Regions from separate parts of the Myceligenerans halotolerans genome, predicted to be linked through region 1. Evidence: riboswitches for the same ligand, from Rfam matches in the RefSeq annotation. Region 1 holds a riboswitch; the other holds the start of a gene.

The links. Region 1 has a riboswitch for S-adenosylmethionine ahead of ACYVK5_RS02195 (aminotransferase class V-fold PLP-dependent enzyme). Riboswitches for the same ligand answer to the same signal wherever they lie in the genome.
Region 2: another riboswitch for S-adenosylmethionine. It lies ahead of metE (5-methyltetrahydropteroyltriglutamate--homocysteine S-methyltransferase); the one in region 1 lies ahead of ACYVK5_RS02195 (aminotransferase class V-fold PLP-dependent enzyme).

What each region holds. Positions count from the first base shown of each region.
Region 1 is NZ_BAAGRL010000004.1:288,900-292,914, reverse strand. It holds gene ACYVK5_RS02205 (helix-turn-helix domain-containing protein) at 1-32, opposite strand, end outside; gene ACYVK5_RS02200 (mechanosensitive ion channel family protein) at 227-952, opposite strand; gene ACYVK5_RS02195 (aminotransferase class V-fold PLP-dependent enzyme) at 1,129-2,562, opposite strand; SAM riboswitch class IV at 2,593-2,708, opposite strand; gene ACYVK5_RS02190 (rhodanese-like domain-containing protein) at 2,928-3,407, shown strand; gene ACYVK5_RS02185 (O-succinylhomoserine sulfhydrylase) at 3,404-4,015, shown strand, end outside.
Region 2 is NZ_BAAGRL010000004.1:72,508-76,522, forward strand. It holds gene ACYVK5_RS01290 (hypothetical protein) at 178-405, shown strand; gene metE (5-methyltetrahydropteroyltriglutamate--homocysteine S-methyltransferase) at 649-3,033, opposite strand; SAM riboswitch class I at 3,027-3,132, opposite strand; gene ACYVK5_RS01300 (methylenetetrahydrofolate reductase) at 3,195-4,015, opposite strand, start outside.

The DNA.
Region 1 (4,015 bases):
GCCTGAGACAGGCCGAGCACGTTGCCGAACATTCTCAACCCTCCAGCAGTAATCGATGCACCGAGGATGCGGCGAGGATACGCCATGGCGGGTTACCGCCACGAGGTTTCGCGTCATTGCGAGCCGCATCCGCCTGAGTGTCGGCCGGGGCGCGGGTACGGAGAGAGCCCCGCACTCCACCCTCGGAGTGCGGGGCCCCACCGTGCGCCGGGGCCGACGTCGCGGGTCAGCCGTTGCTCGGCGGGGCGTACGTGCCACCCGCCGGAGGCTGCTGCGCCCCGCCCGCCCGTGCGGTGCCGTCCTGGCCGAGAGGCCCGCCGATTCCGGCGAGCCAGCCCTCCCACTTCGTCCGCATCGGGCCGATGAGGCCGCCTCCGACGCCGACGATCAGGATCCCGGCGATCGTCGCCAGGACCGCGGTCAGCACCGACGTCGTGACCGACACCGCGATACCGATCTGGTTCAGAGCGGCGACGACACCCAGGAAGAGGATCGCGACCTGCGCGATCTTCGCCACCAGTTCGCCGTACGAGACGCCCCCCATCGTCGAGGTGAGCAGGTCCTTGACGGCATTCGCGATCGCGCCTGCGATCACGACGATGACGATCGCGACGACGAGTTGCGGCAGCCAGCCGACGATGTCGTTGACGATCTCGCTCACCGGGTTGGTGGGCCCGAACGCGCTGAGCGCGAGCTGCAGGACGATGAGCAGGATGAAGTAGTAGATGATCTTTGTCAGCAGCGAGATCGGCTCGACGCCGGACCCGGCGAGCATCCGCCCGGCCCCGGCCCTGTCGAGCAGCTTCGTGAAGCCGACCCGGTTCAGGATCATGCCGACGAACCGTGCGATCGCCTTCGCGATGATCCAGCCGATGAAGAGAATGACAAGGAACACGAGAAGCTTCGGGACGAAGCTTGCGATCGAGCTCCAGGCATGCGTGAGGCCTGACATCCAGTCCATGGTGATGTTTTCCCTTCCCCCTTCGAGATGATTCTCGCCGTGCCGAGGTATGTCACCTCGGGACACTTCCGGCACGTCACGAAGGTATCCCTGTGGGGGATATTGCGCGCGTTCAAGAAATGTGGTGAAGGGAAATCAATAGTGATATGTCGCCCGGAGCCGCGGGGTCACACCTCGTCGGGCAGGCAGGCGGCGACATCCGCGAGGTAACCGGCGGCGGCCGTGGCCAGGAGCCCGGCCAGCCCGGACCCTTCCGGCACCGGCCGCGGGTCGTCGACCACCACCCACAGCCCGTCCACGACGTCGTACTGTGCCTGCGGACCGTCGGTGACCAGCGCGCGAACCGCGGCGATGAGCCGCTCCACCTCCTCGCCGGCCGTCCCGACACCGACCGAGGCGCGCACGGCACCGGCGTCGAACCCCAGGCGCCCGAGGAGCGGGTGCGCGCAGAACCGCCCGTCGCGCACGCCGATGCCGTGCTCGGCGGACAGGTACGCGGCGACGAGCCCCGGGTCGTACCCCGCGACGGTGAACGTCACCACACCCACGGGGTCGACGGCGTCGTCCCAGACGCGCACCACGGACACCCGGTCGATCGCCTCCAGGCCGCCCACCAGACGGCGGCGCAGCTCGCCCTCGTGCTCGCGGACCTCCGCCGGGTCGAGCGCGGCGAGCGCCTCGCACGCGGCGGCGAGCGCGACGGCGCCGATCACGTTCGGGGAGCCGGCCTCGTGCCGGGCGGGCCCGTCGTGCCAGTCGGTGCCCCCGGTCCGCACGCGCCGGACGGCGCCGCCGCCGGCCAGGTAGGGCGTGCCGGCGTCGAGCCAGTCACGGCGGCCGACCAGGGCCCCGGAGCCGTAGGGCGCGTAGGTCTTGTGGCCGGAGAAGGCGAGGTAGTCGACGCCGCTGTCCGCGAGGGAGAACCGGCGGTGGGGGACGAGCTGGGCGCCGTCGAGCACGATGCGCGCACCGTGCTCGTGGGAGGCCTCGACCAGGTCGGCGATCGTGAGCGACTCGCCGGTCACGTTGGACGCGCCGGTGACGGCCAGCAGAACGTAGGGCCTGCCGGCGGACGCGCCGTCGGCCAGCTCGCCGCGTACCTGCGCGAGGGTGTCGGCCACGGTCGCCCCTCCGGTGAGGACGGTGGCGTCGGTGAGCCGCTGCCACGGCAGGAGGTTGGCGTGGTGCTCGACGTCGAGCACGAGGACCCGGCCCGGCGCGCCCGTGACCGGGTCGGCGGGGACGCATCCGGCGAGCAGGTTGAGGGAGTCGGTGGTGTTCCGCGTGACGAGGGTGAGGTCGTCCTCGCGGGCACCGACGAACGCGCCGATCGCGCGGCGGGACGCCTCGTACAGGGCGGTGGAGACCTGGGACAGGTAGCCCGCGCCCCGGTGCACGCTGGCGTACAGCGGCAGGGTCTCGGCCACGCGCTCCGCGACCGACTCGAGGGCGGGCGCGGAGGCCGCGACGTCGAGGTTGGAGTACGTGACCCGTCGCCCGTCGACGAGCGGGACGAGCGTGTCGTGTCCCACGACCGGCAGGAGCGGCGCGGTCCGGCCGACCGTGCCAGGGGTGGTCGTGGTGTCGGTGGCTGCCGTCATGGCGCCCTCCAGCGAGTCCTGGGGGAGTGGTCCCCGCGCTTGCCACGAGCGGTCTCGAACGCGGCCAGGTCGTCACCCGGGGCACCCCACCGCGAGAGGAGGGTTGCCGGCCAGCAAGCCGGGGCTTGTCGCTGGCGCTCATGACCTGGCGTCATCCTGCGATCCCCGGACGGGGGCGTCAAAGAGCGTCCACATTCTGGTCTCACTGTGTGATCGGCTCATCCTGGTGACGTACGATCGCGTCGACCATCCCGAGCGGGCGAGTGACGTGGCACGTCGACCCCGCAGCAACCCGCTGGGACCCGCGCGCACGTGCGGCGCTCCCGGGCCAGGGTGCTAACGCCACGGCCGATGGGAGGAGTGCCATGAGCAACCCCGAATCCGACACCCCCGCGAGCCTCGGCCGGCGGCCGGCCGCGCGCCCCGCCGCGGGCTACGCCGGCGACATCACCCCGCAGGAGGCGTGGGATCTCCTGGGCGACGACCCGGACGCGACGCTGGTGGACGTCCGCACCGAGGGCGAGTGGCGCACGATCGGCGTGCCCGACGTCAGCTCGCTCGACAAGCGGGTCGTGTTCGCGCAGTGGGTGCACGCCGACGGCCGCCCCAATCCGGCGTTCCTGGAAGAGCTGAAGACCGGCGTCGGCGCGGCCGGCGGCCCGGTCGTGTTCCTCTGCCGGTCCGGCCAGCGGTCGATCGGCGCCGCGCGGCTGGCCACGAGCGCGGGCATCGCGCCGTCGTACAACGTGCTCGAGGGGTTCGAGGGCCCGGCGGGGCCGGACGGTGTCCGCAACCACAGCGGCTGGAAGGTTCGCGACCTGCCGGTGACGGAGGCCGACGCGTGACGACGACCGGAGCCTTCCCGCCCGACGCCGTCCCCGGCGGCTCCGGGCGCAAGCCTCTGCCGGCCGGCGTCCGTCCGCGGACCCTTGCCGTCCGGGGCGGGCACGCACGCACGGAGTTCCAGGAGACCAGCGAGGCCGTCTTCGTCACGCAGGGCTACGTGTACGACTCCGCGGCGGACGCCGAGGCGGCGTTCTCCGGCGACCTGGACCGGTTCGTCTACTCGCGCTACGGCAACCCGACGGTGCACACCTTCGAGGAGCGCCTGCGCGTCCTGGAGGGCGCGGAGGCCTGCTACGCGACGGCGACCGGGATGTCCGCGGTGTTCACGGCGCTGGCGGCGCTGGTGCGGTCCGGGTCCCGGATCGTCACGGCCCGCGCGCTGTTCGGGTCGAGCGTGGTCATCTTCGACGAGATCCTCGCCAAGTGGGGGGTGCGCACCGACTACGTCGACGGCCACGTGCTGTCCCAGTGGGAGGAGGCGCTGGCGGAGCCGGCGGACGTCGTGTTCTTCGAGACGCCGTCGAACCCGATGCAGGACGTCGTCGACGTGCGGGCCGTGGTCGAGCTGGCGCGCCGCGCGGGAGCGACCGTCGTGCTCGACAACGTG
Region 2 (4,015 bases), 220 kb from region 1:
ACCAGCCAGGTCATGACGTGGTCTGGTCTGCTGGTTCGAGTTCGTGGGTGGCCAGGCGTGCATGAGGGCTACTACCGGGGCGCCGTCTGCCACGGAGCCATCCAGATGCTGATCGCGCCGACCGGGCGCAGGATCACGGCTTCGGGCCTCCCTCGGACGCCGTTAGGCTTGGTGTCCATGACGAACTTCCAGGTTGCCCACCGTGACAAGCAGGAGCCGACGGCGGCCCTCCTGGTGCGTGTGATCGTGTGCTTCGCCCTGTTCCTGGGCGGCCTCGCCCTGATCGGCGTGGGGAGCCACGGTGCGCCGTCCGAGGATCTCGGCAGCGCGCTCACCTTCACCGCGGGAATCCTTCTGGTCTGCCTGGCCTTCGGCCTCCCGATGCTGGGCGCCCACGAACGCTGACACGTACCCGTCGCGGGCGCCCGTCCGTCACAGGCGGGTGAGCCGGATCGCGTCCGCGACGACGTGGGCCACGTCAGGACGGCTACATTCCGGCGACATCCCACCGACGTCATACTCTGGTGTGATCCCTCCGTCGTCACGGCCACGAGGTTGGCGTCGCCGGCACGAGGTTGCCTGCCGCGGATCTCGGACGATGCGCGTGAACCTCGTGCCGGCGCCGCCGACCTCGTGCCGGCGCCGCCTCTAGACGGACGCCCGGACCTCGCGGGCCGCGGCGACCAGGTTCGTCAGCGACGCCTTCGTCTCCTCATAGCCGCGCGTCTTCAGACCGCAGTCTGGGTTCACCCACACGAGCCGCGGGTCGATCTCGGACGCGGCGAGCTTCAGCAGGTCCGCGACCTCGCCGTCGGACGGGACACGGGGGCTGTGGATGTCCCACACCCCCGGCCCGATGCCGCGCGCGTAGCCGGCCGAGGCGAGGCCCGGCACGATCTCCATCCGGGACCGTGCCGCCTCCACGGACGTGACGTCCGCATCGAGGTCGTCGATGGCACCCACGATGTCGCCGAACTCCGAGTAGCACAGGTGCGTGTGGATCTGTGTCGAGGGGGCGGCGCCCGACGTCGTCAGCCGGAACGACCGCACCGACCAGTCGAGGTACGCCGGCTGCGCCGCGGCGTCGAGCGGCAGGAGCTCGCGCAGTGCCGCCTCGTCCACCTGCACGATGGCGATGCCGGCCGCCTCGAGGTCCGTGACCTCGTCACGCAGCGCGAGCGCAACCTGGTTCGCCGTGTCGCCCAGCGTCTGGTCGTCCCGCACGAACGACCAGGCCAGGATCGTCACCGGGCCGGTCAGCATGCCCTTGACTGGCTTGTCGGTCAGCGACGCCGCGTACGTGGCCCACGGCACCGTGATCGGCTCCGGGCGGGACACGTCGCCCCACAGGATCGGCGGACGGACGCACCGCGACCCGTACGACTGCACCCAGCCGTGCACGGTGGTCGCGAACCCGGCGAGGCGCTCGGCGAAGTACTGCACCATGTCGTTGCGCTCCGGCTCGCCGTGCACCAGCACGTCGAGTCCGAGCTCTTCCTGCAGCGCGACGACGCCGGCGATCTCCTCACGGATCCGCGCCTCGTAGTCGGCGTCCGGAAGGTCGCCGCGCGTCCAGGCGGCGCGGGTCGTGCGGATCTCCGTCGTCTGCGGGAACGAGCCGATCGTCGTGGTCGGCAGGAGCGGCAGGTCCAGGCGCTCGCGCTGCGCGGCGGCGCGGTCCGCGTAGGAGGCGCGCGCGAAGTCGGCGTCGGACAGCCCCGCGAGCCGGTTCCGCACGTCGGGGACGACGACGCCCGCCGCGTCGGCACGCCCGGTGACGGCCGCCGTCGCCTCGGCGAGCTGCGGCTCCACGGCCCCGCGACCTTCCTGCAGCCCGCGCGCGAGCGTGACGACCTCCCCGACCTTCTGGTCGGCGAACGCCAGCCATCCCGCCAGTGCCGGATCGAGCCGCGGCTCGTCGTCGACGTCGTGCGGGACGTGCAGCAGGGAGGTGGACGTGCCGACGGCCACGGCTCCGGCGCCTGTCGCCTCCCCGAGGGACTCAAGGACGTCGAGCCGCGCGGCGAGGTCGGCGCGCCAGATGTTGTGACCGTCGATCACGCCCGCGACCAGGGTCTTCGACGCGAGGCCGGCGACAGCGGACGGCGCGGTCCCGCGGATCAGGTCCAGCGCGATCGCCTCCACGCGGGTCCCGGCGAGCAGCTCCAGCCGGTCGCCCGAAGCGCGCCGCAGGTTGCCGAACGGTGCCGCGACGAGGATCTGCGGGCGCTCGTCCCCGGGCGCCGGGGCCGTGAGCGTGTCGTACGCCCGGCGGACGGCGTCGGACACCGCGTCGAACGGGACGCCGATCAGGTCGCTGACGAGCGCGGGCTCGTCGAGCTGCACCCATGGCGCTCCGGCGGCGGCCAGCGCGGCCAGCAGCTCGCGGTAGGCGGCGACGACGTCGTCCAGCCTGCTCAGCGGGGAGAAGCCCTCCGGCGCGCCGTCCTCGGGCTTGCTGAGCAGCAGATACGTCACCGGCCCGACGATCACCGGGCGCGTCACGACGGGTGTGCCGCCGTCGGACGGCCGGGCCGCCTCGACGAACTCGCGGACGATCCGGTCGTCGGCGAACCCGATCGGGGTGTCCGGACCGATCTCGGGGACGAGGTAGTGGTAGTTCGTGTCGAACCACTTCGTCAGTTCCAGCGGCTGCTGCTCCGCCGTTCCGCGCGCGAGCGCGAAGTACGTCTCGGCGGGCACCCCGTGCGCATCAGCATCGGCCACATCTCCGGGGTGCGTCACCCCGTCGAAGCGGGCCGGCACGGCACCCAGCGTGGCGGTGATGTCGAGGACCTGGTCATAGCGGGAGAACGAGTTCGGGACCGCGCCCGTGTCCGCGGCCAGGCCGAGGTCCACGAGGCGCCGTACCGTGGCGAGGCGCAGGTCGTGGGACGTTCGCTCCAGCTCGTCGGCTGTTGTCGTGCCCCTCCAGTACGACTCCAGCGCACGCTTGAGCTCGCGCCGTCGTCCGATCCGGGGATAGCCGAGCACGGTGGCGTGCGGGAAGTCGGGCAGGGTCTTGTCAGTCATCTCAGCTCCATCGCACCTGGCATTGAGCACCGTGCCCCGGGACGGGAGTGGTTGCTGCGGCGTCGTCGAGCCAGGTCTCTCGGCCGCTCTGGATGGTTGTACATGCCTCCGCGGAGGCGGGACCTCGGTGTGTCGCGCGGGCTGTCACGCCCTGCGCGACCTCAGGCCGAGGCGGTCGTGAGGCCCACGCCGGACAACAGGTCCAGCGCCGGCCGATGCTTGTTGAACGTGTAGACGTGGATTCCGGGCGCGCCCGCGTCCAGGACGGCCTGGGCGAGGCGCACCGTGTGCTCGATGCCGCGCTCGTGCTGGGCCTCGGTGTCGGGCGAGCCGTCGTCGAGCCGCAGGCCGTCGAGCTCCGCGAGCAGGGCCGGCGGCGGCACGACACCCGTCAGCTCCTCCACGCGGCGCAGGCGGCGTGGCTCGGACGCGGGAATGATCCCCGCGAGGATCGGGATCGTCACCCCGGCCCTGCGGGCCGCCTCCACGAAGCCCGTGTACGACTCGGCCTCGTAGAAGAGCTGGGTGATCGCGAAGGATGCACCCGCCTCCTGCTTCTCCAGGAGACGGACGACCTCCTGCTCACGCGTGGTGCCCGCGTCGGCGTTCCCGTTCGGGAACGTCGCCACCGCGATCGTGAGCGGCTTGGCCGCCCCGCGCAGCGCGGTCGCCGGGCTGGCGGCGCAGCGGCGTTCCTCGACGTCGCGCAGCAGCCGGACGAGTTCGATGCTCGAGTGCACGCCGTTAGCCGGCGGACGCCAGTCCGGCTGGTCCTTGGGCGGGTCGCCGCGGAGCGCGAGGAACGTGCGCACGCCGGCGTCGAAGAAGTCGTCGATCACCTCCGACACGTCCTCGCGGGACGCGCCGACACAGGTCAGGTGGGCGACCGGGAGGACCGGCGTGCCCTCCAGGAGCTTGGTCACGACGTCGCGGGCCGTGGCGCGGTCGCCGCCGCCCGCTCCGTAGGTGACGGAGATGAAGT